2 regions of the Variovorax sp. 10N432 genome follow, and region 2 is predicted to be linked to the other one. Evidence: riboswitches for the same ligand, from Rfam matches in the RefSeq annotation. Region 2 holds a riboswitch; the other holds the start of a gene.
What was found. A riboswitch is a leader RNA that binds a small molecule or an ion and turns the genes downstream of it on or off. The one in region 2 is predicted to bind glycine.
Positions count from the first base shown of each region.

Region 1: linked by a shared signal. The riboswitch ahead of AC1DF3_RS23240 (D-amino acid dehydrogenase) and the one ahead of gcvT (glycine cleavage system aminomethyltransferase GcvT) in region 2 are both predicted to bind glycine.

Region 1 is NZ_JBFTHX010000022.1:6,665-11,673, reverse strand. It holds gene AC1DF3_RS23245 (FAD-dependent oxidoreductase) at 1-1,111, shown strand, start outside; glycine riboswitch at 1,115-1,200, shown strand; glycine riboswitch at 1,216-1,324, shown strand; gene AC1DF3_RS23240 (D-amino acid dehydrogenase) at 1,413-2,729, shown strand; gene AC1DF3_RS23235 (FIST signal transduction protein) at 2,690-3,958, opposite strand; gene AC1DF3_RS23230 (PhaM family polyhydroxyalkanoate granule multifunctional regulatory protein) at 3,969-4,670, opposite strand; gene AC1DF3_RS23225 (VOC family protein) at 4,807-5,009, shown strand, end outside.
Region 2 is NZ_JBFTHX010000009.1:180,265-201,859, reverse strand. It holds gene AC1DF3_RS13670 (DsbA family oxidoreductase) at 1-393, shown strand, start outside; gene AC1DF3_RS13665 (LysR family transcriptional regulator) at 418-1,281, opposite strand; gene AC1DF3_RS13660 (YbfB/YjiJ family MFS transporter) at 1,348-2,553, shown strand; gene AC1DF3_RS13655 (carboxymuconolactone decarboxylase family protein) at 2,565-3,161, shown strand; gene AC1DF3_RS13650 (ABC transporter permease) at 3,279-5,006, shown strand; gene AC1DF3_RS13645 (ABC transporter ATP-binding protein) at 5,030-6,346, shown strand; tRNA gene AC1DF3_RS13640 (tRNA-Gly) at 6,358-6,433, shown strand; gene AC1DF3_RS13635 (TetR/AcrR family transcriptional regulator) at 6,546-7,223, opposite strand; gene AC1DF3_RS13630 (DUF2855 family protein) at 7,266-8,375, shown strand; gene AC1DF3_RS13625 (flavin reductase family protein) at 8,388-9,017, opposite strand; gene AC1DF3_RS13620 (DUF3014 domain-containing protein) at 9,117-10,004, shown strand; gene AC1DF3_RS13615 (RNA polymerase sigma factor) at 10,009-11,286, opposite strand; gene AC1DF3_RS13610 (YciI family protein) at 11,298-11,729, opposite strand; gene AC1DF3_RS13605 (YciI family protein) at 11,752-12,174, opposite strand; gene gcvP (aminomethyl-transferring glycine dehydrogenase) at 12,291-15,200, opposite strand; gene gcvH (glycine cleavage system protein GcvH) at 15,228-15,605, opposite strand; gene gcvT (glycine cleavage system aminomethyltransferase GcvT) at 15,669-16,829, opposite strand; glycine riboswitch at 16,879-16,994, opposite strand; glycine riboswitch at 17,005-17,107, opposite strand; gene AC1DF3_RS13585 (hypothetical protein) at 17,138-17,647, opposite strand; gene AC1DF3_RS13580 (TRAP transporter large permease) at 17,730-19,007, opposite strand; gene AC1DF3_RS13575 (TRAP transporter small permease) at 19,004-19,498, opposite strand; gene AC1DF3_RS13570 (TRAP transporter substrate-binding protein) at 19,589-20,560, opposite strand; gene AC1DF3_RS13565 (ABC transporter permease/substrate-binding protein) at 20,670-21,595, opposite strand, start outside.

The DNA.
Region 1 (5,009 bases), on a different contig from region 2:
CGGCGTCGCTGCCGCCCGTCCCGGCGCGGCGACTGCGACCGCGCCGCCGAAGCGGCGCGGCAAGAAGCTCTCGACACTGCGCAGCCGCATCCGCCGCGGCTTTGCCCGCCTGATCGACCGCGCCGTCGGCACGCCGCCGAAGCGCGATCCGCTCGATCACCTGGTGCGCCTGGCCGCCTACAGCCGCAAGAGCGCGCGCCTCCTGGGCGACGAAACCGGCGTGCCGCACGGCGCCCGCACGGCCGGCCTCATGAACCTGTTCACCGACCCCGAGGCCTTTCGGACCCGGATGGCGAACGCCACCCACTGGTCGGGGCTGGGCTGCGAGGAGCGGCTGCTGTCGGTCGACGAGGCCATCGGCCTGGAACCGGCGCTGGCGGCCATGCGCAGCAAGCTGGTCGGGGCCACCTACGCGCAAGAGGATCCGGCGCGCGACCCGGCCCAGTTCGCCGCCGGCCTGGTCTTCCTGTGCCGCGCCGCCGGGGTGCGCTTCATGACCCGCCACACGGTGGTCGCGCTCAAGGAGCAGGACGGTCGCATCGACCATGTCGAGTTGCTCGATGGCGCCGGCCGGACCACCACCTTGCGCGGCCAGGCCTACGTGCTGGCGCTGGGTGCGGCCAGCGTGCCGCACGCGGAAGACCTCGGCATCGACATGCCGCTGCGCTTCGTGCGCGAATACATCGTCACGATGCCGATCCTGGATCCCGCCATGGCGCCGCGCATCGCGCTGCGCGACCGCCAGGGCAAGCTGCGTATCGTGCGGATCGAAACCCCGGCCGGCGACCAGTTGCGGATCCACGCGATCGTGATGGCCGGACTCGACGAGGAGGCCGAACCCGACTCCGACCGCTTCCAGGCGATCGTGCGCCGCACCGAGATGCTGCTGCCCGGCGTGGCCGACGCCAGCCGGGCCAGCTTCGACACGGCGATGCACGCGGTCAGCACCAACCGGCTGCCGATGATCGGCAAGACCCGGCTGCCCAACCTGTTCCTGAACACCGCGCCCGGCACCCGCACCTGGATCCACGCCTGCGGCGCCGGCAAGTCGATCGCGCGCATCGTCAGCGGCCTGCGGCCCGAACTCGACTTCGCGTTCCGGCGCCCTTAGAATCCGCCCACTGCAGGAGAGCGGGCCCACGGGCCCCACCGAAGGCGCAAACTCCCATAAACGCTCAGGTCGGCCCACGTGATGGGCCTGTACTGCACCAACTGTCAAAGCCGTCTGGAGAGCCATCGCGCCCGCGCGTGATGCACCGAAGGAGCAAACCCGCTGCGGGCGCAGCGGGTGAATCTCTCAGGTACCGAGGACAGGGGGAGCGGCAACTTGGACTTCCGGTCCGGTTGCCTTCGTTCCCGTCGGCAATCCGAACCGTCGCGTCCGAGCGCTGCAACCTTCAAGGGTTCTCGATATGCGCGTGATCGTTCTTGGCGCCGGCCTGCTCGGCGTGACCTCGGCCTACTACCTCCAGCAACTCGGCCACGAAGTGACCGTCATCGACCGCCAGGCCACGCCGGCGGCGGAAACCAGCTTCGCCAACGGCGGCCAGATTTCGGTCAGCCATGCCGAGCCCTGGGCCAATCCGGGCGCGCCGCTCAAGGTGCTGCAATGGCTGGGCAAGGAAGACGCCCCCCTGCTGTTCCGCATCCGCGCCGACATGCGCCAGTGGCTCTGGGGCCTGCAGTTCCTGCGCGAATGCACGCCGGCACGCACGCGCCACAACATCGAGCAGATCGTGCGCCTGGGCACCTACAGCCGCGACACGCTGCAGCAGCTGCGGCGCGACACCGGCCTGGCCTACGACCAGCGCACCCAGGGCATCCTGCACTTCTACACGACGCAAAAGGAGTTCGACGCCGCGCTGGCGCCAGCCGAGCAGATGCGCGCGCTCGGCTGCGACCGGCGCGTGATTTCGGCCGACGAGGCGGTGAAGCTCGAGCCCGCGCTGGCCCACATCCGCCCGCAGCTGGCCGGTGCGACCTACACGGCGGAAGACGAATCGGGCGATGCCAACCGCTTCGCGCGCGAGCTGGTCAAGCTGGCCGAGACGGCCGGCGTGCGCTTTCTCATGAGCCACACGGTGACCGCGCTGCGCGAGGCCGGCGGCACCATCGACCATGTCGAGGCGACCGACAGCGAAGGCCGCTTCCAGCGCATCCGCGGCGATGCCTTCGTGCTGGCGATGGGCTCGCTGAGCCCGCTCTATGCGGCGCCGCTGGGCATCCGGCTGCCGATCTATCCGGCCAAGGGCTATTCGGTCACGATGCCGGTCAAGGACGCGTCCAGGGCGCACCAGGTCTCGCTGACCGACGACGAGTTCAAGCTGGTGTTCTCGCGCTACACCTCGGCCGGCGGCGACCGGCTGCGGATCGCCGGCACCGCCGAGCTCAACGGCTACGACCGCGACCTGAACCGGGTGCGCTGCGAGGCGATCGTGCGGCGCGTCGAGCAATTGTTCCCCGGTGCCGGCGACGCATCCGAAGCACAGTTCTGGACCGGACTGCGCCCGGCGACGCCGAGCAACGTGCCGCTGATCGGCGCCACCCGGCTGCCGAACCTGTTCCTGAACACCGGCCACGGCACGCTGGGCTGGACCCACGCCTGCGGCTCGGGCAAGTCGATCGCGCGGATCGTGAGCGGGCTGAAGCCGGAAGTCGATTTTGCGTTCACCGGGCTGCGCGCCGCGGCTCAATCCCCCGCGGTGAAGACGGTCAGCACGCCGGTGTAGCCGTAGAGGTGATTGCGGGCGATCTCGCCGGCGGCGAAAAAGCCGACCAGCGGGACGTCGCCGAGGGCATGGCGCACGATCTGCAGCTCGGCACCGGGCGCGCCGAAATGCGGGCCGCCGCGGCCCGAACAGCTGACGTAGATGGCGCCCGCGATGCGGCGCGCCGGATGCGGCGCGGCCTCGGCCTCGCCGGCCGCGACTTCGCGCGCGGTGGCGAGCGTCTGCTCCTGCGGCTCCAGCTCCTCGCGGATCTCCGCGCAGACGCGCATCAGGTCGGCCCGCGCGGCCTGCGCGTTGCGGCGGCAGAAGCTCAGGCGCATCCCGGCCTCGGCGTTGTCGGCGATCGCCACGCCGCGACGCGTCGGGTCGAGGCCGATGATGTGGCGCACCCGGACGTCGGCGCCGAGATCGCCGGTGCGCCGGACGCCGTCGCTGCCGGCCTCGACCAGTCCGACCAGGGTGGCGCGGACCGCGTCGATCGCCTGCTCGGGGGCATCGAGCGAGACCCGCAGGTCGGCCAGCAGCACGTCGAGCGCGGGCTGGCCATCGAGCGCCAGCAGCAGGTTGCCGTCGGCCTCGGTGATCTCGCGTTCGCGCGAGACCGGCTGGCAGCCCTGGGTCACGCGCGAGACCAGCCGTACGCCCTCGCCGAACACCACGCCCGACAGGCCGCCCGAGAACACGCCGCCGACCGCGCCGTGGCCGCGGATGTTGCCATTGCCGCCGATCGCGAACTGCAGCGAGCCGACCCGCCCGGAGGACAGGCCGCCGAACAAATAACCGGTGTCGGTGCGGTCCGCCATCTCGGCGATCAGTTCGCCGAGTTCGGGTGTCCGCGGGTCGGCATGGACCAGTGCCGTGTGGGCCGCGAAGCCGCTCATTTCGGAGCTGGCCAGCGGCGCCACGCCGGAAAACACCCGGTACTGGTCGCTCGGCAGCTCGCACAGCATCACGCTGAGCGCCGGCTCGTCGAAGTACTCGGCGTTGTTGGCGGCCACGCCCACGCCCACCGTCCCGGTCCAGTCGGTGATCTCGGGCAGCTCGGCGCCCAGGTGATCGAGGATCTCCTGGGCATCTTCCCCGTAGTGGTCGGTGATGTAGAGCAGGCCCAGCGACGGCGCGCGGGCGTAGTCCGGCAGCGCCATCTGCGCCCGCAGCTGCGCCAGCACCAGGCCGGCCGCCATGCGCCATTGCGGATGGGTGGCGTGCCCGCTCGGAAACAGCTTCATGGCTGGCCTTTCAGCCCGCGCGCTTGCGCGCCGGCGCAGGTCGCTTGGCGGACGCACTGGCGCCGCGGCGCGTGGCCGGCGCCTTCTTGGCGGCGGCGGCCGGCCGCTCGGCGGCCCGGGCCGTTGCGGACGCAGCGCCAGAGCCCGCGTGATCGCCCAGCGGCTGCGGCATCACCGGCATCTTGAGCTGGGAGGCTTCCTGCAGCGCCGAACTGGCGATCTGCTGGAACTGCTGGGTCAACGCACCCCACCACTGGACCGGATCGACGACGCCAGCCGAGTCTTGGGCGGCGGCGGCCTTGGCGCGCTTCGGCGCCGGTGGCTCTTCGGCCTCCGGCTGCGCTTCGGGTTCGGGTTCGGGTTCGGGTTCGGGCGCGGCGGTCGGGGCCGGCCGGGTGAAGGCGTTGGCGAGGTCTTCCATGCGGACGTTCATGCCGCGCAAGGTCGAGAGCGTCATCTTCTGCACCTCGAGCGCCTGGATGGTCGCCTTCAGCGCGTGGCCGTTCTGCTCGAGCCAATACTGCACGGTCTTGAGCTCCTGGATGCGCTTGTCGACCTCTTCGACGCTCAGCGTCGGCGCCACCCAGCTCGACAGGCTCGGCAGGCCGGGCACGGCGCCGGGCGAAGCGCTGGCGCCGCCCGTCAGATTCTTGAGGAAGTCGAAGCCCGGAACGAACTGACTGAAGGCGAAGGGCTTGCTGGCGTCGCTCATGGCGTGCTCCGGGTCTGTGTTTGTTGTCCGGGCAGCTTACTCCAAGCGTCAGGGCTTTTGGGGTGCCCGGCTGCATCCGGCACTCGCCATGAGGGCCCGGCTTGTGGACAATGCCCAAACAGACACAGAAAGACACATGTCCATCTTCCATCTCGCCTTCCATGTCCGCGATCTCGACCAGGCGCGCCGCTTCTACGGCGGCGTGCTGGGCTGCGCAGAAGGCCGCAGCACCGACACCTGGGTCGACTTCGATTTCTTCGGCCACCAGATCTCGCTGCATCTCGGCGAGCCCTTCGCCACCGCGCGCACCGGCCGCGTGGGCGAGGTGATGGTGCCGAT
Region 2 (21,595 bases):
GGGCGCCCGCGCATCTACAACACCTTCGATGCCCACCGGCTGCTGCACTGGGCGGAGCTGGAAGACCTGGCCAAACAGGCGGCGCTCAAGAAGGCGCTGCTCAAAGCGTGCCACACCGATGGCGAGAATCCGTCCGACCCCGAGGTGCTGGTGCGCCTGGCCACCGAATCGGGGCTCGATCCGGAGCGCGCACGGAGCATCCTGGCGAGCGACGAATACGCCGCCGAGACCCGCGAGCGCGAGCGGCTCTACACCGATGCGGGCATCCATTCGGTGCCGGCGATCATCATCGACAACAAGCACCTGATCTCCGGCGGCCAGCCGGTCGAAGTGTTCGAGCGCGCGCTGCGGCAGATCGCGGGCGCCGAGCCGGCCCGCACGGCCGAAGCCTGAGGCTTCAAGCCCTGCAACCGAGGCTCAGGGCTTCTGCAGCATCTCGATGAGCCGGGCCAGCGCCACCGATGGCGTGCCCTGCCAGACCAGGTGCGTGCGGTTGCCGCGGATGCGCTCCGGCAGCGGGTGCTGGCGGACATCGGCGGTGGCGCGCAGCGCCTTCAGCACCGACACCGGCACGATCGCGAAGCCGGTGCCGGCGGCGACGCAGGCGATCATCGCCTGGTAGGAAGAAAACTCCAGCGAGCGCGACGCCGAGACGCCGCCCTTGACCAGCCATTGCTCGAGCAAGCGGCGGTACGAGCAGCCCGGCGCGAAGGCGATCAGGGTCGCATCGGCCAGGTCGCCGGCGCGGCTCACGGCGGCCACGCTGCGCGCCGTGATGAGCACCAGCTCCTCGTCGAACACGGGCATCGATTCGAGCTCCGGCGCGGCAAAGGGCTCGGACACGAACGCGGCCTCCAGCTCGAAGGCCCTGACCCGCTTGAGCAATGCGCCCGTGGTGCCGGTCGCCAGCTCGACCACCACCCCCGGATAGAGCCTGTGGAAACGTGACAGCACCGGCGCCAGCCGGCTGCCCGCCGTGCTTTCGAGCGAGCCGAGCCTGAAGGTGCCGAAGGGGAGGTCGCTGCGCAATTCGCTTTCGGCCTCGTCGGCCAGGCGCAGCAGGCGCTCGGCATAGGGCAGCAGCTTGTGGCCGGCCGGTGCCAGCGCGAGCGAGCGGCCCTGTCGATGGAACAGCTTCTGCCCCAGGCGCTCCTCCAGCTGCTGGATGCGGGTCGTGACGTTGGACTGCACGCGGTTGAGCTTGTCGGCGGCCCGGATCACGCCGCCTTCGGCCACGACGGTGCGGAAGATCTCCAGGGAGTCGAGGTCGATGGTTCTCATAACAAGAATGAATGTTCAGAATAATTCATTTGTCGAATGAGGCGATTTTGCGTCCAATCTGGAGCCATGTCGAACCCTTCCATCGCCTTCGGCCGGCCCTCCTTGTTCGCAGTCTGCGGCGCTGGCCTGCTGGCGCTGGCGATCGCGATGGGCATCGGCCGCTTCGCCTTCACCCCGATGCTGCCGCTGATGATCCGCGCCGGCAGCGCCGACGTCGGCGCCGGCGGCTGGCTGGCGGCGGCCAACTATGCGGGCTACCTGCTGGGTGCGCTCACGGCGGCGCGGCTGCCGCTGTCGCCGCAACGCACGGGCCTGCTGTCGCTGGCCGTGATCGTCGGGTCGACGGCGGCGATGGGGCTGGTCGATTCGCTCGCGGCCTGGCTGCTGCTGCGCGGCATCGCCGGCGTCGCCAGCGCCTGGGCGCTGGTAAGCACCAGCGTCTGGTGCCTGTCGTGGCTGGCGCGCCTGGGCCGGCCGAACGGCGCCGGCATGGTCTATGCGGGTGTCGGGGCCGGCATCGCGCTGGCGGGGCTGTACTGCTGGCGTGCCGGCGCGGCCGACATTGCGCCCGATCGCCTGTGGCTGCATCTCGGCCTGCTGGCACTCGTCGGATCGATCATCGTGGCGGCGCTGATGCCTCGCGAGGCCGGCCCCCTGGCCGTGGCGGCCGCTGCGCCGGGCACCGGACCCGCAAGCGCAGCGCCGGGCGATTCGCAGTGGGACCTGGTCATCTGCTACGGCATGCTCGGCTTCGGCTACATCCTGCCGGCCACTTTCCTGCCGGTGCTGGCGCGGGCGGTGGTCGACAATCCTGCGGTGTTCGGTGCCGCTTGGCCGGTCTTCGGCGCCGCGGCCGCGTTGTCGACGCTGTTGGCGGGCGCTCTGCTGTCGGGCCTGTCGCGCCGCCATGTGCTGGCGGGCAGCCATCTGCTGATGGCGCTGGGCTGCCTGCTGCCGGTGCTGCACCTGTCCGCGGGCACGGTGCTCGCGGCGGCGCTGCTGGTGGGCGGGACCTTCATGGTCGCCACCATGGCGGGCATCCAGGCGGCGCGGGCCGGCGCCACGGGCGATCCCGCGCGAGCGCTCGGACGCATGACGGCGTCCTTCGCGATCGGCCAGATGGCCGGGCCGGTGCTGTCCTCCGCCCTGAGCGGCGGCGCAGCGGGCTTCGGTGGCCTCTTCATCGCACTGGCGACGGGCGCCGTCACCTTGCTGGCGAGTGCCGCATGGCTGTTGCGCGCGCCGCGCAGCGCCCGACCCTCACCGAACTGAAAGGACTCCGCATGCTCATCCCTCAAGGCCACACCGAACCCTGGGCCGAGCGCCTGCCACTGCCTGCCGCCGAAGCCATGACAGAGGCCCAGCGCGCGGCCGCGCAAGCGCTGATCGACGGGCCGCGCAAGGCCGTCTTCGGCCCCTTCGTTCCCTTGCTGCAAAGCCCGGCGCTGATGGAGCGCATCGGCAGCCTGGGCGAGTACCTGCGCTTCGACAGCGCGCTCGATGCGCGCGTGCGCGAGCTGGTGATCTGCGCGGTCGCGCGTCATGTCGGCAACCAGTTCGAATGGGTGCTGCATGCGGGCGCGGCGGTCAAGGCCGGGGTCGATGCGGGCGCGGTCGAGGCGCTTCGCCTGGGCCGCCGCGCGGCACCGCTGGCCGAGGATGAGCAGCTGGCCCTCGACTTCGCCCTCGAGCTGCTGCGGCACCATGGCGTCAGCGAGCCGACCTACGCAGCGGCCGAGGCCCGCTTCGGCAAGGCGGCGGTGGTCGAGCTGTCGGCCCTGGTCGGGTACTTCGCGATGGTCTGCTGGATCATGAACGCGGCCCACACGCCGGTGCAGGGTGCCGAGGGCCAGCCGGGGCTGCAGGCCTTCCCGCTGTAGCTTTTCCGCTGCACCGCGAGGCGGGGCGCGAGCGGTCAGGCTGGGGTCCGTTGGCGAAGGCACAATGGCGCCGCGCGCGGACCGGGTCCGTGAACCGAACCCCTTCCGCCTCCGCTCATGCTCGACAAACGCTTTTTTCCGCGCCAGGCCGTCGCGTCCGGCGGCAACCGCTGGGATTGGGCGCTGCTGCCACTGGTGCTGGCCACGCTGTTCGCGCTGGCCTACGGCGGCGCCCAGATGGCGCGGCCCTACGAGCTCGGCCAGCCGCTGCCGATCAGCCTCGACCCGTGGCAGCTGCCGTACTACCTGCTGCGCACCACGCTGCGCATGTTCCTGGCGCTCGGGGCCTCGCTGCTGTTCAGCTGCGCCTTCGCGGTGCTCGCGACCCGCTATCGCGCGGCGGAAAAGGTGCTGGTGCCGATGCTCGACATCCTGCAGTCGATCCCGATCCTCGGCTTCCTGTCGATCACGGTGACCGGCTTCATCGCGCTGTTCCCGGGCAACCTGCTGGGGGTCGAGTGCGCGGCGATCTTCGCCATCTTCACCTCGCAGGCCTGGAACATGGCCTTCAGCCTCTACCAGTCGCTGCGCACCGTGCCGTCCGAGCTGCGCGAGGCCGCCTCGGTGTTCCAGCTCTCGGCCTGGCACCGCTTCTGGCGTCTCGAGCTCCCGTTCGCGATGCCCGGCTTGCTGTGGAACATGATGATGTCGATGTCGGGCGGCTGGTTCTTCGTGGTCGCCTCGGAGGCGATCTCGGTGTCCAACCAGAGCATCATGCTGCCGGGCGTGGGCTCCTACATCGCGATGGCGATCCAGGCCCGCGACCTCGGCGCCATCGGCTGGGCCATCGGCGGCATGCTGATCGGGATCACGCTCTACGACCAGCTCTTCTTCCGGCCGCTGATCGCCTGGGCCGACAAGTTCCGTTTCGAGGAGGGCAGCAGCGAAGACGCGCCGCGCTCCTGGCTGCTGACCTGGCTGCGGCGCACCGAACGCATCCGCCAAGGCATGGCCGCCGCGGCGCGGCTGCTCGAACGCTCGCTGCTGCTGTTCCGGCGCGACCACGACGGCACCTCGATCAAGGCTCGGCCGAGCACGCCGAACCCGGCCGTCGGCCGTGCCTGGGACGCGGTGCTGGCCGCTGCGGTGCTGCTCGCCGTGGTCTGGCTGGTGCGCTTCATCCACGCCGAGGTTGGATGGTCCGAGGTGGCCCACGTGTTCGTGCTCGGGCTCTACACCATGATCCGGGTGGTGGTGCTGATCGCGCTGGCGGCGCTGGTGTGGGTGCCGATCGGCATCTGGATCGGCATGAATCCGCGCTGGGCCGGACGGCTGCAGGGCGTGGCGCAGTTCATGGCCGCCTTCCCGGCCAACCTGATGTTCCCGGTGGCGGTGCTGTTCATCGTGCGCTGGCAGCTCAACCCCAACATCTGGCTGGCGCCGCTGATGGTGCTGGGCACGCAGTGGTACCTGCTGTTCAACGTGATCGCGGGCGCCTCCACCGTCCCGACCGAGCTGCGCTATGCGGCCAGCAACCTCGGGCTCACGGGTTGGCTCAAATGGCGGCGCTACCTGCTGCCGGCGGTGTTCCCGAGCTTCGTCACCGGCGCCATCACGGCCAGCGGCGGCTCCTGGAACGCCAGCATCGTGGCCGAGTACGTCACCTGGGGCGACACCACGCTGCAGGCGGCGGGCCTGGGCAGCTACATCGCCCACATGACGGCCATCGGCGACTTCCCGCGCATCGCGCTGGGCATCGGCGTGATGTGCGTGTTCGTCATGGGCATGAACCACTTCGTCTGGCGCCGGCTCTATGAATTGGCCGAGAACCGGATGCATTTCTGATGACCAACGCGCGAGGAGGGCCCATGGCCGAAGCCATCGTTGAACTCAAGGGCGTGGGCAAGTCCTTTCGCTCGGCCGACGGCTCCGCCCGCTCGGTGCTCGAAGGCGTCGACTTCCGCCTGGCCGAAGGCGAGATCGTGGCGCTGCTGGGCCAGTCGGGATCCGGCAAGTCGACCCTGCTGCGGATCCTCGCGGGCCTGATCGGCGCCGACGCCGGCAGCGCGCGCTACCGTGGCCAGCCGCTCTACGGGCCGGCGCGCGGCATCGCGATGGTGTTCCAGTCGTTCGCGCTCTTTCCCTGGCTCACGGTGCAGCAGAACGTCGAGCTCGGGCTCGAGGCGCGCGGCGTCGAGCCGGCCGAACGCGCCCGGCGCGCCAATGCCGCGATCGAGCTCATCGGCCTCGCGGGTTTCGAGGGCGCCTTGCCGCGCGAGTTGTCGGGCGGCATGCGCCAGCGGGTGGGCATCGCGCGGGCGCTGGTGATCGAGCCCGAGGTGCTGCTCATGGACGAGGCCTTCTCGGCCCTCGACGTGCTCACGGGCGAGCGCCTGCGCGACGACATCCTGCGCTTGTGGAGCGGGGGCGAGATGCCGACCAAGGCGATGCTGATCGTCTCCCACAACATCGAGGAAGCGGTGCTGATGGCCGACCGGGTGCTGATCTTCGCCGCCGACCCGGGCCGCGTGCGCGCCGAGCTGCCGATCCGGCTGGCACGGCCGCGCGACGTCGACAGCCTCGAAGTGAGGGCGCTGATCGACGAGGCCTACGCGCTGATGACGGCCAGTGCGCCGGTGGCCGGCCGCGCAACCGAGGAGCCGGTGCGCATGCACCTGGGCGACCGGCTGCCCGATGCCGACATCGGCCGCATGGAAGCCCTGCTCGAAATGCTGGTGGAAGACGGCCGCGAAGGCCGTGCCGACCTGCCGCAGCTGGCCGAAGAGGCCGAGCTCACCGACCACGACCTGCTGCCGCTGGCGCAGGCGCTGGCGCTGCTGGGTTTCGCGCAACTGGCGGATGGCGACCTGCACTTGACCGAACTGGGCCGCCACTACGTCGCGGGTGCGCACACGCTGCGTCAGCAGCTGCTGGGCCAGCAGCTGCTGGCCCACGTGCCGCTCGCGGCCCACATCCGCCACAGCCTGGAGCAGGCGCCCGCGGGCGAATTGCCGCAGGAGCCTTTCCTCGATCTGCTGGAAGAAAGCCTGGACCGCGCGACCGCCGAACGGGTGCTGCGGACCGCGATCGAATGGGGCCGCTACGGCGAGGTGTTCGAGTTCGATCTGCGGACCGGACAAATTCATTTGCCGGCTGGTGAAGAACAGGAAAAAAATGCTCTATAATCGAAGGCTTCGCGGGAGTAGCTCAGTTGGTAGAGCGCAACCTTGCCAAGGTTGAGGTCGAGAGTTCGAGACTCTTCTCCCGCTCCAGATTTTTGGAAATTTTGAGAATTTTGGATACGCGAAGCATCACAGCCGGTCAACCGGTTTGTTCGATGCAGGAAGCCACCCGACGGGTGGCTTTTTTTTCGTCTGGCGAACGTCAGCTCCGCTGCGCGGCCACGCTGCGCCACGCGATCTCGTCCATCTCGGCGACCCACGCCGCATCGTCGGGCGTGCCGCTGCCCAAGCCCCGCAGAAGGCGATAGCGCCGCCCGCCCCAGGCGGCGGTCAAGAGGGCGTGGACGGTCGCGTCCGTGGGTGGATCGGGCAACCCGCAGGCGGCGAAGGCCTGCAGCCAGCGGGTCGCCAGTTCGTCGTACACGCGCAGGTGATGCTTGGGCTCGGCCACGCGGTGTTCGAGCAGCAGCATGCCCTGATCGAAGGCCGGCAGGCCGTCGAGCCGGCTGTCGCAAGTGATGCGCACCAGTCGCGCGATGCGCTCGCGCGCAGCCAGTGCGGCCGTGGGCGGCGCGACGACGTCGGCGTCGAGCCGCCGCAGCAGGGCTTCGACGCAGTGGCGAACGTAGCCGGAGAGCAGCGCCTCCTTATCCGGGAAGTAGTCGTACAGCGTGCCGACCGCGATGCCGGTTTCGAGGGCCACGGCGCGGGTCGTCACGCCATCCCAGCCCTCGGCCTCCCAAATCCGAACAAAGGCGTCGTAGATGGCCTGCACGGTGAACTTGCCGCGGGCCTGCGTCGGGCGTTTCAGGGGCTTGGAGCGAGGTGCGGCGGCCGGCGCCTTTTTTCCGAACCCGCGGCTGGAGGGAGGGCGATACATTTTTCGGCAAGGGGATCGGCCCCGAATCACCTGAGGCCAGACATGAACGACGCTTTCACTTTAACCCGTCTCGAAACCCGCAAGGACGCGCTCGGCACCACCCGCCTGCGCAGCGCTCCGGACGCCGGCACGCTGGCGCCCGGCGAGGTGCTGCTGCGCATCGACCGCTTCTCGCTCACCACCAACAACATCACCTATGCGGCCTTCGGCGACGCCATGATGAAGTACTGGTCGTTCTTTCCGACCGGTGACGAGGCCTGGGGCCACATGCCGGCCTGGGGCTTTGCCGACGTGGTGGCCTCGACGGTCGAAGGCGTCGCGGTCGGCGAACGCTTCTACGGCTACTTCCCGATCGCCAGCCACCTGCGCATGACGCCGGTGCGGGTGACCGGGCGCGGCTTCTACGACGGCGCGCCGCACCGCAGCGAACTGGTCTCCGCCTACAACCAGTACATGCGCTGCAGCCACGATGCCGGCTACGACCGGGCGCTCGAGGACTACCAGATGCTGGTGCGGCCGCTGTTCATCACCTCGTTCATGCTGGCGGATTTCCTCGAGGACAACGCCTTCTTCGGCGCCCGGCAGGTGGTCGTGTCCAGCGCCTCGAGCAAGACCGCCTACGGCACGGCCTTCTGTCTGCGCCGGAACGAAGGGCGCAGCCTGGTCGCGCTGACTTCGCCGCGCAACCGCGGCTTCGTCGAGAACCTCGGCTGCTACGACCAGGTGCTTTCCTATGACAGCGCGGTGCGTCTGCCCGCCGAGGTGCCGACGCTTTATGTCGACTTCGCCGGCGACGACGACCTGCGCGCCACGGTCCACCACCATTTCGGTGCGGCCCTGGTCTACGACTGCTATGCGGGCTCGGCGCAGAAGACCGCCTTCCTGGCCGAATCGCCATTGCCGGGCCCGAAACCCTTGCTCTACTTCGCGCCGGTGCAGATCCGCAAGCGCAACGCCGACTGGGGCCCGCAGGAAGTGAACCGGCGCTTCAACGAGGCGCAGGGCCGCTTCATCGCCGAGCTGAGCCGGCCGGGCAATCGCTGGATGACGCTGGCGCAGAGCCAGGGCTTCGAGGCCGCGCAGCAGGTGATCGCCGACCTGCACGCGGGCCGCGTCGACCCGCGCACTGCGCACGTGGTGCGGCTGGGCTGAGGCGCGACACGCCTACATCTCGTCGATCTGCGTGCTGCGCGTCTGCTCCTGCGCCGCCAGCGAGTAGCGCTCGCGCGTCTTCACGTAGAAGCTGGCCCCGAAGCGGCCGACCGGAAAGTAGTGCTGCAGCCGCACGCGCCAGGCGTCGGTATCGATCAGCTCGTCGCGCGCGTGCATCCAGCGCACCTGGCCGATGAAGATCTGCCGACTGGCGGTCTCCAGCGTCTCCCAGAGCGTGCACTCGAACGCCACCGGCGCCTCGGCGATGCGCGGTGGCTTCACGGCCCGGCTCGGCAGCGGCGTGAAGCCCACCACATCGAGCTCGCTCACGTGCGGCGGGTGGCGGTCGCCGCAGCGGTGCATCTGCTCGGCGATGTCCTCGTCGGCCAGGTGGACCACGAACTCGCCGGTGCGCACGATGTTGGCGGCCGTGTCCTTGAGCGCGTTGTCCTGCAGCCGGTTGACGCTGATCATGACGATGGGCGGCTCCTCGCCGAGCATGTTGAACATGCTGAAGGGCGCGGCGTTGACGACGCCGTCGGCGCCGAGGGTGGTGACCAGGGCGATCGGGCGTGGCACGATCAGGCTCGCCATGAGCTTGTAGCGCTGGTATTCGGTGAGAGCGGAAAAGTCGATGTCCATTCGGATTCCTTGACGGTCACAGGGCGTTACGGCACGAGGCGCCGGCGTGGTTTCCAATGGACCGCATGCAACGCCCGTGATTCAAAGGAGGATTCGACCATGCCCGAAAGGGACCCAGCAGATTTCAGGCCAGCGCGCGAGTCCTCGGTCTGGACCTTGGTCGTCGTCGTGGTGGTGATTCTCGCCGCTGCCTTCGGCTGGTGGCGATGGTCCCTGCAGAAGGAGCCGCCGCCGGCGCCACCTGCCGCCAGCGCACCGCCCCCGCCCGACCGGCCCGCCGACGCGCCAGCCCCGGCCCCGGTCGCGACCGGCCCGCAGAACCTGGTCGATGCCCTGGCCCAGCCCGATGCGGCACTGCCGGCCCTGAACGACGCCGACGGCCGCGTCGCTGCGGCGCTCAACGAGCTGCTGGGGAAGAAGGCGGTGGCCTCCTTCCTCGACACCAGCGGCTTCGTGCGCCACTTCGTCGCCACCGTCGACAACCTGCCGCGCGCACAGGCCTCGTCGCGCATGTGGCCGACCCAGCGCGCGCCCAAGGCCTTCGAGGTCCAGGGCAACGGCGAGGTCAAGACCATCGGGATCGACAACGCCAGCCGCTACACGCCATTCGTGCTGTTCGCCGAATCGGTCGACAGCGCCCGGGCGGCGGCGCTCTATGCCCGGCTCTATCCGCTGTTCCAGCAGGCCTACGAAGAGCTGGGTTACCCGAACCGATATTTCAACGACCGCCTCGTCGCCGTGATCGACCACCTGCTGCAGGCCCCGGAACCCCAGGGCCCGGTGCAGGTGAAGCTGACCGAAGTGAAGGGCGAGATGGCGGGCGGGCAGCCCTGGGTCAGCTACGAATTCGTCGATCCGAAGCTCGAATCGCTCTCGGCCGGCCAGAAGATGCTGGTGCGCATGGGTCCAGTCAACGAGCGCCGCATGAAGGCCAAGCTCAAGGAACTGCGGGCCCAGGTCGCGACCGGGGCGGTGGCGAAGAAGTAGCGCGTCAGCCGTCCGCGGCGCTCCGCGCGCGCGCCAGCAGCAGCTTGCGCTCGCGCGCGTTGCGCGTGAGTTCAGCGGCCCGCTTGAATTCCTCGCAGGCCTCGGCATGCCGTCCCAGCCTGGCCAGCAGGTCGCCGCGCACGCTCGGCAGCAGGTGGTAGCCCTGCAGCTGCGGCGCCGATCGCAGCGCGTCGACGTGCTCGAGCCCGACCGCCGGGCCGAAGGCCATCGACAGCGCGACCGCCCGGTTCAGTTCGACGATCGGCGACGGCGCGAGCTGGGCCAATGCCTCGTAGAGCGCCGCGATGCGAGGCCAATCGGTCTGCGCTGCCTCCTGCGCGCGAGCGTGGCAGGCGGCGATGGCGGCCTGCAGGGCGTAGGGGCCGAGCGCGCCGCCGAGCTGCTCCGCCCGTGCCAGCGCCGCCAGTCCGCGACCGATCAGCAGCCGATCCCAGCGGGCGCGGTTCTGCGCCAGCAGCAGCACCGGTTCGCCATCGGCATCGACCCGCGCGGCGGCCCGCGAGGCCTGGATCTCCATCAGCGCGACCAGGCCATGCACCTCCGGCGCGTCGGGCATCAGTTCGGCCAGGATGCGCCCCAGGCGCAAGGCTTCGTCGCACAGCGCGGGCCGCATCCAGTCCTCGCCGGCGGTGGCTGCGTAGCCTTCGTTGAACACCAGGTAGATGACTTCGAGCACCGAGGACAGGCGGGCGCCGAGCTCTGGCCCGCGCGGCGCCTCGAAGGGCACGCGGGCGGCGGCCAGCGTCCGCTTGGCGCGCACGATGCGCTGTGCGATCGTGGATTCGGGCACCAGGAAGGAGCGCGCGATCTCGTCGGTGGTGAGCCCGCCCAGCAGGCGCAGGGTCAGGGCGACCCGGGCTTCCGGCGACAGCACCGGATGGCAGGCCGTGAACACCAGCCGCAGCAGGTCGTCGCCGACCTGGTCGTCGAGGGCGGCGTCGACCGCGTCGGCGAAGTCCGCGGCGGCGATGGCGTGCCTGGCATCGATCTCGCGGGCGATCTCGCCTTCCTTGTGGGCGTGCAGCGTGCGCTTGCGCAGGAGGTCGATCGCGCGGTGCTTGGCGGCCGCCGTCAGCCAGGCGGCGGGATTCTCGGGGATGCCTTCGCGCGGCCATTGCTCGAGGGCCGCGAGCAGCGCGTCCTGCGCCAGTTCCTCGGCCAGGCCGACGTCGCGCACCCGGCGCGCCAGCGCGCCGATGATGCGGGCCGACTCGATGCGCCAGACGGCGTTGATCGTGCGGTGCGTCTCGGTCGCGTCCATGCGCCGTCGTCTCAATCGCGGGCCGCGGCGCGTTCGCGCAGATGCGCTTCCTGCTCGCGGATCTCGGGCGCGAACTCGGCACCGAAGTCTTCCGCCTCGTAGACCTGGCGCAGCTCCAGCGCGACCTTGCCGTGGCCGTCGATCGGCGGCCAGCGCTTGACCCATTCGAGCGCCTCCTCGCGTGATCCGACCTGGATCAGGGTGAAGCCGGCAACCAGTTCCTTGGTCTCGGCGAAGGGCCCGTCGACCACCGTCGGCTTGCCGCCTGCGAACTGGATGCGGGCGCCGCCGCTGGCACTGGGCTTGAGGCCCATGCCGTCGAGCATCACGCCGGCATCGATCATCGCCTTGTTGTAGGCCATCATGTCGCTGACCAGTTGTGCGGTCGGCATGGCGCCGGCCTCGGTCTCGGCGTCGGCCTTGCGGATGATCATGAACTTCATGGTCGTGCCTCCATCGGTGCGTTCAAGGCCGCTTCGAGCGGGCCGCGTCGAACACCCGCTTTTCCTGCTCGCGCAGCTCGGGCGTGAGCGCGGCGCCGAAATCGTCCATCTCGAACACCTGGCGCAGCTCGAGTTCGACGCCATCGTCGAAGGGAGCGCGGCGCAGCCATTCGAGTGCTTCCTCTTTCGATCGCACCTGCCAGAGCCAGAAGCCGGCGATCAGCTCCTTGGTCTCGCTGAAGGGGCCGTCGATGACGGTGCGCTCCTTGCCGGAGAAGCGCATGCGCGCGCCCTTCGAGCTCGGGTGCAGGCCTTCGCCGGCGAGCAGCACGCCGGCCTTGACCAGCGCCTCGTTGTAGTTGCCCATGTCGGTCAGCAGCTGCTGGCTCGGCATCACGCCGGCTTCGGATTCCTTGCTGGCCTTGACGATCACCATGAATCGCATGTCCTTGCTCCTTCGGTTGCGAGGCCGGCGGGCTGCCGGGCTCTCCAGGACGTCGAAGCAGCGGAGGCGAAATCGACAGCCCGCAGGCCGTCGATTGAAAAAATATGTATCTCGCCTCAGCCGTTGGCGTAGGCGTCCACCGGCACGCAGCTGCAGAACAGGTTGCGATCGCCGTGGACGTTGTCGACCCGCCCGATCGGCGGCCAGTACTTGGTCTGCCGGAGGCTGGCCAGCGGGAAGGCGCCGAGCTCGCGCGAGTAGGGGCGCGTCCATTCGCTGCCGAGCAGGCTGGCCGCGGTGTGCGGGGCGTTGCGCAGCGGGTTGTCCTCCTTCGGCCAGATGCCTTCCTCGATGCGGCGGATCTCGCCCCGGATCGCGATCATGGCGTCGATGAAGCGGTCGAGCTCGGCCAGCGGTTCGCTTTCGGTCGGCTCGACCATCAGCGTGCCGGGCACCGGGAAGCTCAAGGTCGGCGCATGGAAGCCGTAGTCGATCAGCCGCTTGGCGACATCCTCGGCGCTGACGCCGCTGGCGTCCTTGAGCGGACGCAGGTCGAGGATGCACTCGTGCGCCACGTGGCCATTGGGGCTCGCGTAGAGGGTCGGGAAGTGGTCCTTGAGCCGGGCGCTGATGTAGTTGGCGCTCAGGATCGCGGTCTCGGTCGCGGCCTGCAGGCCCTTGGCGCCCATCATGCGGCAATACATCCAGCTGATCGGCAGCACCGCGGCATTGCCCAGCGGCGCCGCCGACACCGCGCCGACCGCGCCGTTGGACGCCAGTCCGCCGGTCGCATGGCCCGGCAGGTAGGGCACCAGGTCCTCGACCACGCAGACCGGGCCGACACCCGGCCCGCCGCCGCCGTGCGGGATGCAGAAGGTCTTGTGCAGGTTCAGGTGGCTCACGTCGCCGCCGAACTCGCCCGGCGCCGCCACGCCGACCAGCGCATTCATGTTGGCGCCGTCGACATAGACCCGGCCGCCGTGCGCGTGCACGATCTCGCAGAGCTCCTTGACGCGGGTCTCGAAGACGCCGTGGGTGCTGGGGTAGGTGATCATCACGGCGGCCAGCGTGTCGCGATGCTGCTCGCAGGCGCGCGCCAGGTCGTCGATGTCGACATTGCCTTCGGCGTCGCAGCCGGTCACCACCACCTTCATGCCCACCATGTGGGCGCTGGCCGGATTGGTGCCGTGGGCGGAAGACGGGATCAGGCAGACGTTGCGGTGCGCTTCGCCCCGGGCCTCGTGGAAGGCCTTGATCGCGAGCAGGCCCGCGTACTCGCCCTGCGATCCGGCGTTGGGCTGCAGGCTGATGCCCGCATAGCCGGTCGCCTCGCAGAGCCAGGCGCGCAGCTGGGCATCGAGCTGCGCATAGCCCAGCAGCTGGTCGGCCGGCGCGAACGGATGGATGTTCGCGAACTCGGGCCAGGTGATCGGGATCATCTCGCTGGTCGCGTTGAGCTTCATGGTGCAGCTGCCGAGCGGGATCATGCTGCGGTCGAGCGCCAGGTCCTTGTCGCTCAGGCTGCGGATGTAGCGCAGCATCGCGGTCTCGCTCTTGTGGGTGTTGAACACCGGATGCGCCAGGAAGCCGCTGGTGCGGCGCAGGCCCTCGGGAATGCGGATGCTCACCGTGGCGGCGATGGCGTCGAAGTCGGGTCCGCGCGTGCCTTCGGTCGCGAACAGGCCCCACAGCATCTCGACGTCGGCGCGCGTGGTGGTCTCGTCGAGCGACAGGCCCAGATGCTGCTGCAGGCGACAGCGCAGGTTGACGCCCGCCGCCTCGGCGCGTTCGTGGATGGCTTGGGTGTCCTCGCCGGTGCGGATGGTGAGCGAATCGAAGGCGGTGTCGTTGACCAGTTCGCGGCCCATCTGCTCCAGGCCCTGTGCGAGCACCGCCGTCAGCAGGCTCACCCGCTGCGCGATGCGGCGCAGCCCTTCGGGTCCGTGGTAGACCGCGTACATGCTGGCGACCACCGCCGGCAGCACCTGCGCGGTGCAGATGTTCGAGGTTGCCTTCTCGCGCCGGATGTGCTGCTCGCGCGTCTGCAGCGCGAGCCGATAGGCCGGCTGGCCGTGGGCGTCGACGCTGACGCCGACCAGCCGGCCGGGCAGCGAGCGCTTGAACTCGTCGCGGCAGGCCAGGTAGGCCGCATGCGGGCCGCCGTTGCACATCGGCATGCCGAAGCGCTGCGTGGTGCCGCAGACGATGTCGGCGTCCCACTCGCCGGGCGGCGCCAGCAGGGTCAGGGCCAGCAGGTCGGCGGCGACGCAGAAGGCCGCCTGGCACTGGTGGGCGTGGCCTGCCAGCGGACGCAGATCGTGCACGTGGCCGGTGGTGGAAGGGTATTGCGCCAGGGCGCCGAAGAAGCCGCCGCTGGCCATCAGCAGCGGCAGCGGCTCGGTGGCGGTGCTGACCTTGACCACGATGCCGAGCGGCGCTGCCCGGGTGCGCAGCACCTCGATGGTCTGAGGATGGCAGTCGCCCGAGACCAGGAACACGTTGCTCTTGCTCTTGACGCTGCGCCGCGCCAGCGTCATCGCCTCGGCCGCGGCGGTGGCCTCGTCGAGCATCGAGGCGTTGGCGATCGCCATGCCCGTCAGGTCGCAGACCATGGTCTGGAAATTGACCAGCGCCTCCATGCGGCCCTGCGAGATCTCGGCCTGGTAGGGCGTATAGGCGGTGTACCAGGCGGGGTTCTCGAGTACGTTGCGCAGGATCACGCCCGGCGTGTGGGTGCCGTAGTAGCCCTGGCCGATGAAGCTCTTCGCCACCTTGTTCTTCGCCGCGATCGCCTTGAGTTCGGCCAGCGCGTCGGCCTCGGTGATCGGCGCCGGCAGCCGCATCGGCCGGCTGCGGCGGATCGCCGGGGGCACGATGCCGTCGATCAGTTCGGCGCGCGTGGTCGAACCGATGGCCGCGAGCATCGCCGGCTCGTCTTCGGCCTCGATGCCGATGTGGCGGGCGATGAATTCTTCGGCGTTCTGCAGTTCGCGCAGCGAGGGATGGGAAGGCACGGGCGTCGGCATGGAGGGCTCGGGTGGTGGGCGTGGGAATCAGTTGTCGGCGGAGAACTTCTCGTAGGCGGTTTCATCGAGCAGCGGCTCGAGCTGGGCCGGCTCGCTCACCCGCACCTTGAAGAACCAGCCTCCGTCCATCGGCGCACTGTTGGCCAGCGAGGGATCGGCGCGCAGGTCTTCGTTGACTTCGATGATTTCGCCGGAGACCGGCATGAAGACGTCGGCCGCGGCCTTGACCGATTCGACGACACCCGCGACCTCGCCCTGGGCAAATTTCTTGCCGACTTCGGGCAGGTCGACGAAGACCACGTCGCCGAGCGCGTCCTGTGCATGCACCGTGATGCCGACGGTGACCAGTGCCGCGTCGGCTTCCTGCCGCACCCACTCGTGGTCCTTGGTGTATTTGATGGTCATGGGGAAAACTCCTTGGAAAAAAGGCTGGCTTGGAGAAATTGGGGAAATTGGAGAAGAGGGGCGTCAGCCGCGGTAGTACCGGGCCGGCACGAAGGGCAGCGTGCTGACTTCCATCGGCACCGGCTTGCCCCGCACCATGGCCTGCAGCCGGGTGCCCGGTTCGGCATAGGCCAGCGCGACGTAGCCCATGGCGACCGGCCGGTCGACGCTGGGGCCCAGCAGGCCGCTGGTGACCTGGCCGATGGGCAGGCCCTCGAAGGATTCCAGCACCGTGCCCTCGCGCACCGGCACGCGCTCCAGCGCGACCAGGCCGACGCGCTGGCGCTTCAGCGTCTCGTGGTCGAGGTGGCCGGCGGTGCCGCTGGCGGCCGTGAGTTGGGCCAGCACCCTGGCCGCGCCCGGAAAACCGCCTTCGCGTGCGCCGCCGCTGCGCCGGACCTTCTGGATCGCCCAGTTCAGCGCCGCTTCGACCGGCGTCGTGCTTTCGTCGATGTCGTTGCCGTAGAGGCAGAGGCCGGCCTCGAGCCGCAGCGAATTGCGGGCCCCCAGGCCGATCGGCTGGACCTCGGGCTGGGCCAGCAGCAGCCGGGCCAGTGCCTCGGCGTCCTTGGCCGCGACCGAAATCTCGAAACCATCTTCGCCGGTGTAGCCGCTGCGCGTGGCGAAGGCCTCGATGCCGCCGATGCGGACCGGGCCGCCGGTCATGAAGACGAAGCGCTCGATGCCCGGCGACAGCCGCGCCAGCACGGCCGCGGCCTGCGGACCCTGGAGCGCGAGCAGCGCGTGGTCGGGCATCGGCTGGACCTGGCAGCGCTGCCCGATCCGGGCCTTGATATGGGCGATGTCGGCCGCCTTGCAGGCGCCGTTGACGATCACGAACAGCGAGTCGTTGCCTTCGTTGAAGAACATCAGGTCGTCGAGGATGCCGCCCTGGTCGTTCAGCAGCAGGCCGTAGCGCTGCTTGCCCGGCGCCAGGCCGATCACGTCGACCGGCATCAGGCTCTCGAAGGCGGCGGCCGCATCGGGCCCCACCAGGCGCAGCTGGCCCATGTGGGAGATGTCGAACAGGCCGGCGGCTGCGCGGGTGTGCTTGTGCTCGGCCATCAGGCCGGCGGGGTATTGCACCGGCATGGTGTAGCCCGCAAAGGGCACCATGCGGGCGCCGAGCTCCAGGTGCAGGCCGTGGAGCGGGGTCTTCAGCAGTACGTCGGATGCGGCGGCCAAGGGCGGTTCTCCAAAGGGGCAGTGCTTGTTCCATGACGAGAAGCCATGGGCCACCCCTGCTGTCCGCTTTACCTGAGAGATTCGCCCCACGATCGGGGTTTGCTCCTTCGGTGGGCGGCACGGCACGCCTGGCGCGCCGAACCACCTCTCTCCAGCAAGGAAACGCCCGGATCCGGGCGTCTTGTCAGTCCTTTTGCCTGAGCGTTCGGGCCCTTGTTTGGGGGGACCTGCGCCTTCGGCGGCCCCACCGCGGCGGGACGCTCTCCTGACCGGGGAAGTGTAAGGGAATCGGGAGCCGGCCGGCGACTTCAGTGCACCGGCGATGCCGGAAGCAGTTTCTCGATGCGCTCGCGGATCGCCTCGGCGCGCGCGGCGCCCGCCGCCTGCTCGATCTCGCCGAGCATCGCGCGGGCGGTGACCAGCATCGAATCGCGGTCGCGCGCCTCGCGCAGCGCTTCGCGGAAGCGCTCGGCCAGCACCGGGTCGCGGCGCACGAACATGCGCTCGCAGAGGTCGAACAGGAACATGCGGGTGGTGGCCAGCGAGGGCTTGCCGTCGAAGATGTCGGCCGCGACCGGTGCCGCTTCGATCACTTCGACCGGTTCGACCGCTTCGACCTGGCGCCCCTGCAGGAAGCCCTCCTGCAGCAGGTGGCGCGCCACCCGGCCGGCTTCCTCGCGGCCGCCGAACAGGGCGCCGAAATCGGTCAGCGAGCGCTGGCCGTCGGCCATCAGCAGCAGGGCGCGCTCGCGCTGCCCCAGCGTGCGGCGGCCGGGCTGGAGTTCGTGGCGCGCCTTGTCGGTCTTGGTGAGGAACATGGGATGCTGCGGCGTTGCGGTGGGCAAGCGCCGCAGCATGGGCCCTGCGCGTGACGGCTTCGTGAAACCGCCCGCGCCGGCGCTACTTGGCGTAGACCAGGTCGCGCAATCCGAGCGAGATGCCGGGCACGTACGTGACCACCATCAGGCAGGCCAGGATCACCAGCACGAAGGGGATCAGGTAGGGAACGATCCGGTCCAGCGAGATGCGCGCCACCGTGCAGGCCGCGAACAGGTTGACGCCGAAGGGCGGGGTGATCATGCCCAGTGCCAGGTTGACCACCATCACCAGCCCGAAGTGCACCGGATCGATGCCGAAGTGCTGCGCCACCGGCGCCAGGATCGGCGCCAGCACGATGATCGCCGCGCTGGTCTCGATGAACATGCCGATCACGAACAGCGCCGCATTGACGCCGAGCAGGAACATCGCCGGCGACTGCAGCACCTCCTGCAGCCAGCGGCCGATCGCGTCGGGCACGCCGGCACGCGTGATCAGGAAGGCGAACAGGCCGGCGTTGGCGATGATGAACATGATCACCGACGAGGACACCACCGACTTGCGCAGCACCGCATAGAGCTCGGCCGGCCGGATCTCGCGATAGATCAGCGTGCCGACGATCAGCGCGTAGAGCACCGCCACCGCCGACGCCTCGGTGGGCGTGAAGATGCCGCCGTAGATGCCGCCGAGGATGATCACCGGCATCAGCAAGGCCCAGCCCGCACGCCAGGTGGCGGTGCCGACGCTGAGCCGGCCTTCGCCGTCGTTCTTGCCCAGCCCCTTGAACTTGCAATAGACATAGACGAAGGCCATCAGCGCCAGGCTGATCAGGATGCCCGGGCCGAAACCGGCGATGAACAGCTCGCCGATCGAGACCTCGGCGCTGACGCCGTACAGGATCATCGGGATCGAGGGCGGGATGATCACGCCCAGCTCGGCGCTGGTGGCCTGCAGCGCGGCCGCGTAGCCGACCGGGTAGCCGTGCTTGATAAGCGCCGGGATCAGGATCGCGCCGATGGCGAAGGTGGTCGCCACCGAGGAGCCCGACACCGCGGCGAAGATCATGCAGGTCAGCACGCAGGTCATCGGCAGGCCGCCCTGCACCCCACCCACGAGGCTCTTGGCGAAGTCGACGAGCCGGCGCGAGATGCCGCCGGTTTCCATCAGGTTGCCGGCCAGGATGAAGAAGGGGATGGCGGCGAGCGGAAACTTGTTGATCGCGTTGAACATCTCCTTGACGGAGATCAGCATGTTCGCGTTGGAGGCCTGGATGCCGAGGATCGAAGCCAGGCCGATCGAGACGGCGACGGAGATGGTGAGTGCGAAGCACACCACCATCGTGATGATCATGACGGGCGTCATTGGGCGGTTTCCAGTTCGTTGCGCTTCGGGTCGATCAGGTTGGCGACGATGCCGATCACGCAGAACAGGCCGCCCACGGGGAGCGCCACGTAGGCCCAGAACATCGAGATCGATTCGAGGCCGGCCATCGACTGCACGCTGCCGCGCTGCGCGTAGTCCCAGCCCCACCAGATGATGACTGCGATCAGGCTCAGCGCGGCCAGGCACACGACCCAGTCGAGCACCCGGCGGACCTTCGGCGGGCTCCAGCGGTAGAGCACGTCGACGCTGACCATCGCACCCTGGCGAAAGGCCGTCGGGATGCCCATGAAGACCATCCAGATCAGGCTGATGCGGATCAGGATCTCGGACCATTCGGCCGGTTGTTCGAGCACGAAGCGGGTGATGATCTGGAACACGCCGAGCGATGAGGCGACCACCAGCATGAAGCAGGCGATCGCCATCGCCAGGCCGGTGGTCCAGCGGTCGAGTGCGAGGAAAGCGGATTTCATAGGGGAATCAGGGAATCGAACGAAAAAGCGCCCGCCAGTGAGACTGAGCGGGCGCGCGCTGCCGCGACCACGTCGCGGCCGCGGATGGCATCACTTGACGTCGCGGATCTTGTCGAGGTTGGCCTTGCCGAACTGCTTCTCGAAGTCGGCGTTGACCGGCGCCAGCGCGGCGACGAACTTGGCCTTGTCGACGTTGTCGATCACGGTCATGCCCTTGGCGCGCAGGTCGGCCACGCCCTTGGCGTCGTCCTCGTCGACACGGGCCCGGTTGGCCTTGATGGCTTCCTTGGCGGCGTCCAGGAAGGCCTGCTTGTCGGCGGCGCTCAGCTTGTCGAAGGCGGCCTTGTTCATCACGAAGATGCAGGGCGAGTAGACGTGGCCGGTCAAGGTGAGGTGCTTCTGCACCTGGTCGAACTTGGCCGAGATGATGACCGGCAGCGGGTTCTCCTGGCCATCGACCGTGCCTTGCTGGAGCGCGGTGAAGACCTCGGGGAAGGCCATCGGCGTGGTGATGATGCCGAAGCCCTTGTAGGCCGCGATGTGCACCGGGTTCTCCATGGTGCGCATCTTCAGGCCCTTCAGGTCTTCGGGCGCCTTGACGTCGCGCTTGCTGTTGGTCATGTGGCGGAAGCCGTTCTCGCCCCAGCCCAGCGCCTTGAAGCCCTTGGCGTCGAACTTGCCCAGCATCTCCTGGCCGATCGGACCGTCGAGCACGGCGCGCGCATGCGCCTTGTCGCGGAACAGGAAGGGGACGTCGAGGATCTTGGTCTCGGGCACGAAGTTGGGCACCGGGCCGGTCGACGAGAAGGCGAGTTCCTGGGTGCCCAGCTGCACCGCCTCGATCGATTCGCGTTCGCCGCCGAGCGAGCCGTTGTAGAAGGTCTCGACCTTGTAGCGGCCGTTGGTGCGCGCGGCGACTTCCTTTGCGAAGGTGTCGATGGCGACGCCCTGGTGCGAGTTCTGCGAGGTCGAGATGCTGATCTTCATCGTCGTCTGCGCAAGGGCCGCGCTCGCGATGCCAAAGCCGAGGATCAGGCCTGCGGCCAGTTGGCTCAATTTCATGGGGAAGTCTCCTGAGTGGGAAGGTGTGCGGGCTCGCCCGCGAAGCAACCCTCGACTATGCGGCAAATACCGGACTCGCCACGTCGGGACTTTCACGGACATCACATGTTCAGGGCGCCCGCGCCGCGCGGCGGCGCCGCATGAAATGTTCGAGCGCCTCGAACAAGGCCTCGCTCAGAAGCGCCAGCGCAGCGGCGGGCACCGCGCCCGCGACCAGCAGTTCGCGGTCGTTCAGCGCGAGACCGGTCACGATGCGTTCGCCGAAGCCGCCGGCACCGATGAAGGCGGCGATGGTGGCGGTGCCGATCGCGATGGTGGTCGCGGTGCGCACGCCGGCCAGCAAGGTCGGCATGGCCAGCGGCAGCAGCACCGCGCGCAGGTTCTGGCCGCCGGTCATGCCGAGCGCGGTGCCGGCGTCGCGCAGGCCGGTGGGCACCTCGGCCAGGCCGGTCACGGTGTTGCGCATGATCGGCAGCAGCGAATAGAGCGTCAGCGCGATCAGCGCCGGCAAGGTGCCGATCGCGCCGAGCAGAGAGATCAGCACGGCCAGCAGCGCCAGCGAGGGAATGGTCTGCAGCAGCCCGGTCAGGCCCAGGACCAGCGCGCGCAATCGCAGGTGGCCGAACACCGCGACCCCGACCGGCACCGCGATCAGGATCGCGACACCGACCGAGATCGCGACCAGCATCAGGTGCTGGCGCGCGAGCCGGCCGAGGTCGGGCCCGAACAGCTTGGCCATGAAGCCGCGGGCGCCTTCGCCGCTTCTCGGCGCAGCCCCCGCACCCGGTTGCGCCGCGGCCAGGAAATCGCGTGCGATGACGTCGAAGGCCACGCCCTGCAGCTCGGCGCGCGCGTTCATCGCGATCATGGCGTGCTCGTCGATCCGGCCCTCCAGCTGTTGCAGCGCCGCCCAGGCCGCCGGCAGCCGCGCCGGCAGGTCGAGGCGGTACAGCAGCACGGCGTCGTAGCGGGGAAAGTAGTGCCGGTCGTCCTCGAGCACGCGCAGGCCGAGGTGGTCGATCTTGGCGTCGGTGG